DNA from 2 places in the Burkholderia sp. Tr-20390 genome. Region 1 is predicted to be linked to the other one. Evidence: riboswitches for the same ligand, from Rfam matches in the RefSeq annotation. Region 1 holds a riboswitch; the other holds the start of a gene.

Region 1 (4,420 bases):
CCTATTTCGGCGGCTACGTCAATGAAAACTACTTCGCGACGGCCGAAGGGCTGCAACTCACGGATGCCGAAGTCCATGCGGTGATCCGCAACGGCTTCGAGGCGTCGTTCATCGAACCGGCGCAGCGCGACGCGCTGTACGCGCGCCTCGACGCGTACTGGCAGGCCGCGTGACGGCCGGCATCGAGGAACGCTGACAGATGAAACACGGCAACGGCATCCGCTTCGCGACCACCGGCCCGGCCTTGCGCCGGGACGACCGCGGGCGTGAGCGCGCGGCGACGGCGCTGTGCGTCGTCGCTCGCGCATGCCTGCCGTCGCGATTTGCCGTTTCGCGCGCGGCCGCATCGGTCGTGAGCGCAACGGCTGCGAGGCCCGCCGGCAACCACTCGCCGGCGGCTTCGGCCGCCACGTTCGCCCGCGCAATCGCTTCCGGTCGTGCCGCACGCAGCGTGCCGCACCCGCTCGCCAGGCGCCACGTTGCCCCCGTGCGGCGTCGCCCGTTTTCTTCTGTTCGCCTTACCTTGATGCAGGACCATTCGTCATGACGCAAACCGCTTTCCGTTCCCAGCTGCTGACCTTCAACGGCGACCCGGCGCAATCGAGCCAGGCCGCGAACTACGAGACCGACGGCCTTCTGGTCGTCGACGACGGCAAGGTCGTGGCGGCCGGCCCGTACGCGCAGCTCGCCGCGACGCTCGCGCGCGACGCGATCGTCCATGACCTGCGCGACAAGCTGATCGTGCCCGGCTTCATCGACACGCACATCCACTATCCGCAGACGGACATGATCGCGTCGCCGGCGCCGGGCCTGCTGCCGTGGCTGGACAAGTATACGTTCCCGACCGAGCGCCAGTTCGGCGATCCCGAGCATGCGCGCGAAGTCGCCGACTTCTTCGTCGACGAACTGCTCGCCTGCGGCACGACGAGCGCGCTCGTCTACTGCACGGTGCACAAGCAGTCGGCCGATGCGCTGTTCGCGGCAAGCGATGCGCGCGACCTGCGGATGATCGCGGGCAAGGTGCTGATGGACCGCAACTGCCCCGAATTCCTGCGCGATACCGCGCAATCGGGTTATGACGACAGTGCCGAGCTGATCGACCGCTGGCACGGCAAGGGCCGCCAGATGTACGCGCTCACGCCGCGCTTCGCGCCGACGTCGACCGAGGCGCAGCTCGAGGCGTGCAGCGAACTCGCGCGCCGCCATCCGGACGTGTTCGTGCAGAGCCACGTCGCGGAAAACGTCGACGAGGTGAAATGGGTGGCCGAGCTGTTCCCCGGCCATCGCAGCTATCTCGATATCTACGACCGCTACGGGCTGCTGCGCCCGCGCGCGGTGTACGGCCACTGCATCCACCTCGACGACGAGGACCGCCGCCGGATGGCCGAGACGCGCACCGTCGTCGCGCACTGCCCGACGTCGAACTTCTTCCTCGGCAGCGGGCTGTTCGATTTCGACAAGGCCGGCGAATACGACGTGCCCGTCACGCTCGCGACCGACGTCGGCGGCGGCACGTCGTTCTCGATGCTGCAGACGATGAACGAAGCGCACAAGGTCGCGCGGCTGTCGGGCCACCACCTGAGCGCGACGCGAATGTTCTGGCTCGCGACGGCCGGCGCCGCGCAGGCGCTCGACCTCGCCGATACGGTCGGCACGCTCGCACCGCGCACCGAGGCCGACTTCGTCGTGCTCGATCCGCAGGCCACGCCGCTGCTCGCGCGCCGCACGAAACGCGCGGATTCGCTCGAGGAACTGCTGTTCGCGTTCGCGCTGCTCGGCGACGACCGCGCGGTGTACCGCACCTATGCGGCCGGCCAACTCGTCCACGAGCGCGGCGCGGCACGCCGCCCCGCCGCGTAACGACCTGCCGGGGGTCGCCCCGGCCCGCGCGGGCCTCCACCGCCGCGCGTGCCGGGCCGCCGAGACTGCCGTACGCCGATCCCGCCCCGACTCCGGGCACAGCGCCCGCCAACCGCTTTCCCGCGCGCAACGCACCGTGCTAGAATTCGCCGCTCATTGGGGAGTAGCCGCTCCGCTCGATGTCCCGCGCTCCCGGCGCGCATCGTGACGGAGGCGTCCGTCAACAGACTTGGCCGTACGGCCATGGCGGACGCAGCCACCGAGGCCTGGCGAGACCGATGGTTCACAGCGCGCCGCATCAGGGCCCGGCGCGCGGTGGATCGTCGCTCGCACGCACAACATCGGCCCGTGGAACCCCATACGTGTCTCAAGCCTTCCTGATCTCCACCGGCGCCGTCGCCCTCGCTGAAATCGGCGACAAGACCCAACTGCTGTCCCTCGTACTCGCCGCGCGCTATCGCAAGCCGGTGCCGATCATTCTCGGCGTGCTCGTCGCGACGCTCGTGAACCACGGTTTCGCCGGCGCGCTCGGCGAATGGCTCGGCGTGCTCGTCACACCGTCGATCATGCGCTGGGCGCTCGCGTTCTCGTTCATCGCGATGGGGTTGTGGATCCTCGTGCCGGACAAGCTCGATGCCGACGAAGCCAATGCCAACCGCTCACGGCTCGGCGTGTTCGGTGCGACCCTCGTCGCATTCTTCCTCGCAGAAATGGGCGACAAGACGCAGATCGCGACCGTCGCGCTGGCCGCGCGCTTCCAGGACTACCTCGGTGTCGTGGCCGGCACGACGTTCGGGATGATGCTCGCGAACGTGCCCGCGATCCTGCTCGGCGACCGCTTCGCGCACCGCCTGCCGACGAAGCTCGTGCACGCGATCGCGGCCGTGCTGTTCGTCGTGCTCGGCGCGCTGGCGCTGCTGGGTATCGGGGTCTGACGGAAGGGCATGGCCGGCGCGGCCGGACGGCCGCGCCGAGAGGGATCCCGCGTTACTTCGCGGCAGCGGCACCCGACGCGGGCGCGGCCGGCACCACGCGTTCGTTGGCGGCCGGCGCCGCCGGGCCGCCGCGCTTGTCGACCGGCAGCCGGACCGAGCGAACCGCGCCGTTGGACAGCGGGAAATCGGCGAGCGCACTGCGCGCGAGGAACGGCATCGCGTACAGCAGCGTACCGTTGTCGCCGGTCGTGCGCGCGGACACGTTGTACACCTCCTTGCCCGTCGCGCGCTCGGTGATGCGGATGCCGAGCGTGTAGTCGAACACCTGGTACGTCTGCGCGACGTAGCCGGCCGGCATCGGCCCCCAGGGACCCCACGGGCCCCACGGCCCGCGCCGCCAGTACGGCCCGGGCGCGAACCACGGATCGTAATAGACCGGCTGCGGCACCGTCACGAGATCGCTGCCGACCGCATAGGTCAGCCCGACGAGATACCGCGCCTGCGCCTGCGGCACCTGCCGGAACGCATACGTCGACAGCTCGTTCGCGACGATCGGCTCATAGGTCGACTGCTCGATGCTGTTCTTCTGCGCCTCGGTGCGCGTGAACGCATAGGTGCGTGTCGCGTCGCTGCCGCTCCAGTCGGAGAAGGCCGTGACCTGGGTCGTCACGTAGCTGGTGCAGCCGGTCAGCAGCGCCACGCACAGCACCGCCGCCCAGCACGCACCGCGTTGAATCCATTCGCGTTTCATGTTGATCCTCTTCGATCCGTCACCCGTTCGTCGCACCGCGCGAACCGTAACGGGATGCCGATAATACGCGGACTCCCGGAACCGGTAAAAAGTTCGCCCGGCACGCGGCCGCCAGCCTTTGTACAATGGCCCGGTTCGCCCGGCCCGTGCCACGGGCCCGTCCCCCACTCCACCGATCTCGACGACCATGTCCGACAACGCCTCCTCCACCGTGATCCGCCGCGCCGACTACACGCCGCCGGCCTTCCTCATCGATGCCGTCGCGCTCGAATTCGATCTTGCGCCGGCCCGTACGATCGTCAGGAATACGATGCGCGTGCGCCGCAATCCGGACGCCGCGCCCGCGCCGCACCTGGAGCTGATGGGCGAAGCGCTCGAATTCCTCGGCGCCTGGCTGGATGGCGCGCCGCATGGCGCCGTGCGTGCGCACGAACACGGGCTGACGGTCGAGAACGTGCCCGAAGCGTTCGAGCTGACGCTCGAAAGCGCATGCGCACCTGACCAGAATACGACGCTGTCGGGCCTCTATGTGTCGAGCGGCAACTTCTTCACGCAGTGCGAAGCCGAAGGTTTCCGCCGGATCACCTACTTCCTCGACCGTCCGGACGTGATGGCGTCGTACACGGTGACGCTGCGCGCCGACAAGGCCGCGTACCCGGTGCTACTGTCGAACGGCAACCTCGTGGATTCGGGCGACCTGCCCGACGGCCGCCACTTCGCGAAGTGGGAAGACCCGTTCCGCAAGCCGAGCTACCTGTTCGCGCTGGTCGCGGGCAAGCTCGTCGCGATCGAGGAAACGATCACGACCGGCTCGGGCAAGGAGAAGCTGCTGCAGGTGTGGGTCGAGCCCGCCGATCTCGACAAGACGCGTCAT
Region 2 (4,420 bases), on a different contig from region 1:
ACTGAATCCCTTGCGCAGGGACTGCGATGCGTTTCAGCGCTCGGATCAGCGCATCGAAATCGGAATTCTCGCCGCGACCCAATCCATCGTGGAAGGCGGCATCGAGATCGTCCGTGTGCTGTCGTACGCATCCGATGCGTCGAAGTAGATCAGCTTTCCGTCATGGATCTCGATCGGATCATTTCCGGGCCGGCCGCTCCAAAAGACGAAAAATAGCCGGGTCGCGAGGGTCGACCCGTGCGCATCGGCCACGACGATTTTGACCTGCTCGTTCTGATCAGCAAAAAGGCCATTGCCGCTGCGGCCACTGCCGCAGATGTTGACGATATAGGTTGTGCCATCGATCTGCTTGACGCCACCGTTCAGCTTGGCGTTGTAGTTGAATCGCTGGCAATCGGTGTCGTCGGTCGTGATCCCGCGAAAGTTGACGAGATAGAAGAACACCAGGAAGCTCAGCGTGACGACCGCCAGTCCTACGCGTTTCATTCGGCTGAAGTGGTCGATATTTCTAACAAACCAGTAGAAGTAGAGCACGAAGATGATCGACGTGATGGCGAAGATCATGCCCTTCGCATTCTTGAGCGAGAAAAGCGTGATCGCGTTCCGCGTGTGGGCCGGCAGGAACATCCACGCAATGGCGACAACCAGGCACAAGACGACAACGGTCAAGACCACTTTGAAAACGGTGGAGATCGCCTTCATTGCTCGGCCGGGATGGTTCTGCATACGGTATCGAATTTCAGAATGATCGGCTTGTTCAGCTTGATGAGTTTGGGGCGACTGTAGACCATGAAGTCGCCACCACGATTATGCGCCGACCTCCAGTCGCGGTACGTCTTGTTATGAACAGGCCAGTAGACATCCTTCGCCAGGAACTTCCGAAAGAGGCTTGTGCGTTTGTCGATCGGCTTGTCGACCTCTTCGCCCGTGGGGAGGTAGCGCCATTCTTCGATAGTCGAGTTCCCGACGTTCAAGTTGCTGCCTTTGAAAAAATCGTTGACTGCCGCGGCGTAGGACAGAACCATCCCGTTCTTGTTCCAGTGGCCGAGGTATTGGCTCTTGGAAAGCGAATCGTCGTTGAACGAGTAGCTGTCTTTGATGTAGACATAGACGTGGGTAATCTGTGCGACAGGCTCGAGACAGAATATCTTGTTCTTGCCTTCGTATTGATAAAAGCGTTCGCCAGTTACGGCAGCCTTCCCTACGGCAGCGTAGAAATTGAAGTTCGCCAGGGCGCCGGTCAAATCAGTCATCGCGGTACCGTCAAGCGTGTCGAGGGATGAGACGGGCTGGTACTGGAATCCCCAGGCGATGTGAAACTGGAGCGGGTCCTTCAGAAACGGTGAGGTGTCGATAGCGATACCTGCTGCATTCAATTGCCCGGCCGAAAAACTCCGCTCGACCACGGGCGCCAGGACTTTCGTGACTGCTCGTGCGGCATTCGGTGTGTAAATCGCTTGCCGGACAAGTTGATTGAATCGCTCGGTTGCACCGCGAAATTTCAGCGCCCAATCCAGGGAAACCGTCGTGTCATCGATCGGCTGTACAGAATTGAGGTCGTCGTCATAGACGTGTCTTGGGCGCGCAAACCATTCTCGCGCGAGCTTGGCCGAGATTGGCCAGCCCATCTTGTCCATCGCTTTGGGGATGTCCTGAAGATCGAACTTGGGCAGTTTGTCGGCTTGCTCCGCGTCTCGAGGCTTGTCGCTCGGTTGCGGTTTGGTGGGCGCTGGCGCAGGAGTGGACGTGTGATGCGCTTTGACCGGAACGGGTGTCTTGGGCGGCGATGGTGGCTCGTTCGGCGCACGCCTGTCGAACGAGATTGTTTGCTGCGTGTCGATGGGAACGCATCCGACCACGCCAGCGCGACATTTCCACCGTTTGCCGCGATAGAAGACTCCAGATTCCAGCTGGTAATACGGGACTTTTTTGACGTCGAGCATAACGCTTGAATAGTGATTCGCAAGAGAACCGGTCTCAGCGTAATCAAAACCCCGACAATTCCAACCACAAACCCAACGGCAATAATGAGGATGACTTGCCAGATCAAGCCAAACCTACGTGGGTCGTAGAGGCACGAGCAGTTTTCCGGCGGCACGATTGTTACGGAAGGTTTCGTGGCCAGACAGCCCGACATTGGGTCCTCGAGTTCCGCAGCCTCTTGTCTATCCATTTTGGCAACCGTGTCAGCATCCACGAGTGCCTGGCGCGTGGAATGAACAGATTCGCCTCGGCGAGCCGCGGTGGTACGTGTATCGCATCCCGCCACGAACGCTCTTGACGGAATTGCACTCCGGTCACACGAAGATGGTCGACAACCGTTCGTCAATACCATCTCAGATCGTCAGTCCATGCCCATCGCTCAGGCATGATTAGCCTGCCGCCCCTCAAAGGACAGATGCAGCACATCACCGACGAGAGGCGCGCGTACTGCTGCGACGGGTTCTGCCGGGAATTTGAGATGAAGGCTTGTCGAAAGCAATCCGCCCGGCTAGACTGCCTTTCGTCTTTGGGGAGTAGCCTGCTTTCCGTCCCCGGAAAGCGATCGTGTCAACACACTCGGCCTGCAGCCGTGGCACGATCAGCCTGATTGGCCTGGCGAGACCATGGGCGCATCGCGTCGTTCCTGGTCGGACGTCGGCGGATGCGCCATGGTTCGTCAGCGTCCGACCACGGAGTCCCCATGTCCCACACCGCCCTCTCCCCGCGTTTCGCCGCCGTCCGCGCGCATGCCTGCGGAGGTGCCGCATGACTCTCATGTTTGTCGAACTGGCGTTCATGCTGGTCGTCATCCTCATCGCCGCCGAGGTCTTCACCAATGCGCTCGAACATCTCGGCGAACGCCTGAAGATTTCCGAAGGCGTCACCGGTTCGCTGTTCGCGGCCGTCGGCACCGCGTTGCCCGAAACGATGGTGCCGCTGCTCGCGCTCGCCGGCGGCACCGCGAACCAGGCCGTGAACGAGGAGATCGGCGTCGGCGCGATTCTCGGCGCGCCGCTGATGCTCGCGACGCTCACCACCTTCCTGATGACGCTCGCCGTGATCCGCTCGCGCGGGCTGCGCGGCACGATCGCGCCCGAACGCACGGGCTTCGTGCGCGACATGAACTACTTTCTCGCCGCGTTCTCGCTGGCCACCGCCGCGATGTTCGTCCCGCATCACAACGGGGCCGTGCGTGCGTTGCTCGCGGCGACGCTGGTCGGCATCTACGTGATGTATGTCGTGATGACGTTCCGGGCGTCGAGCCAGCTCGTCGATGCCGGGCACGGCACCGAGGCGCCGCACACGATGTTCCTGTCACGCCTGGGTGTGCCGACCAACCTCGCGACGATCGCGCTGCAACTGCTCCTCGGCGTCGCGCTGCTGGTCGGCGGGGCGAAGGGTTTCATTCACGGCGTGGAAGGCGTGTCGCACGCGCTGGGCATATCGGCGCTGCTGCTGTCGCTGATCATCGTGCCGATCGCGACGGAACTGCCGGAGAAGGTCAACAGCGTGCTGTGGATCCGCCGCAGGAAGGACACGCTCGCGTTCGGCAACATCACCGGCGCGATGGTGTTCCAGGGCACGCTGCTGCCGGCGATCGGCATCATGCTGACGCCGTGGGAGCCGCGCCCCGAAGTGCTGACCGGCGTGATCATCACGCTCGCGGCGGCGGCATGGCTGCGCGTCAATGCACGCACGCGCGGGCTCGCGATCTGGGCGTTGCTCGCGAACGGCGCGGGGTATGCGGGGTATTTGTTCCTGACGCTGGCGCGCTGAAATGGCTCAATGGACGCGCCGGGCGCGATCCTGCTGCCCGGCGCGAACGAAGCCTCATCGCGCCGGCGGCCCGCAAGCGATTCAGATGCGCGTCTGGTTCACACGCTGCGACAGTTGCTCGGCGCTTTCCTTGCGCTCGCTGTAGCGGTCAGTCAGATACACGCCGACGTCGCGCGTCAGCAGCGTGAATTTGACCAGCTCCTCCATGACGTCGACGACCCGGTCGAAATACGCGGACGGTTTCATCCGGTCGTCGTCGCCAAATTCCATGAACGCCTTCGCGACCGACGACTGGTTCGGGATGGTCAGCATGCGCATCCAGCGCCCGAGCACGCGCATCTGGTTGACCGCATTGAACGACTGCGATCCGCCGCTGACCTGCATGACCGCCAGCGTCTTGCCTTGCGTCGGCCGCACCGCGCCGACCGACAACGGAATCCAGTCGATCTGCGCCTTCATCACGCCGGTCATCGCGCCGTGCCGCTCGGGGGAGCACCACACCATGCCCTCCGACCATTGCACGAGCTCGCGCAACTCGGCCACCTTCGGGTGGTCGTCGGGCGCATCGTCAGGCAGCGGCAAGCCGGCCGGATTGAAGATCCTGGCTTCGGCGCCCATCGCCGCCAGCAACCGCGCCGCCTCCTCGACCAGCAACCGGCTG

The links. A riboswitch is a leader RNA that binds a small molecule or an ion and turns the genes downstream of it on or off. The one in region 1 is predicted to bind manganese.
Region 2: another riboswitch for manganese. It lies ahead of G3N98_RS02885 (sodium:calcium antiporter); the one in region 1 lies ahead of G3N98_RS36665 (TMEM165/GDT1 family protein).

What each region holds. Positions count from the first base shown of each region.
Region 1 covers NZ_JAAGPC010000265.1:17-4,436, reverse strand. Annotated here, with positions in the region: gene G3N98_RS36675 (adenosine deaminase) at 1-173, shown strand, start outside; gene guaD (guanine deaminase) at 544-1,860, shown strand; yybP-ykoY riboswitch at 2,007-2,144, shown strand; gene G3N98_RS36665 (TMEM165/GDT1 family protein) at 2,223-2,795, shown strand; gene G3N98_RS36660 (DUF4136 domain-containing protein) at 2,848-3,546, opposite strand; partial or broken gene pepN (aminopeptidase N) at 3,734-4,420, shown strand, end outside.
Region 2 covers NZ_JAAGPC010000004.1:73,176-77,595, forward strand. Annotated here, with positions in the region: gene G3N98_RS02875 (hypothetical protein) at 46-726, opposite strand; gene G3N98_RS02880 (DUF6402 family protein) at 699-1,943, opposite strand; yybP-ykoY riboswitch at 2,500-2,667, shown strand; gene G3N98_RS02885 (sodium:calcium antiporter) at 2,749-3,759, shown strand; gene arsH (arsenical resistance protein ArsH) at 3,841-4,420, opposite strand, start outside.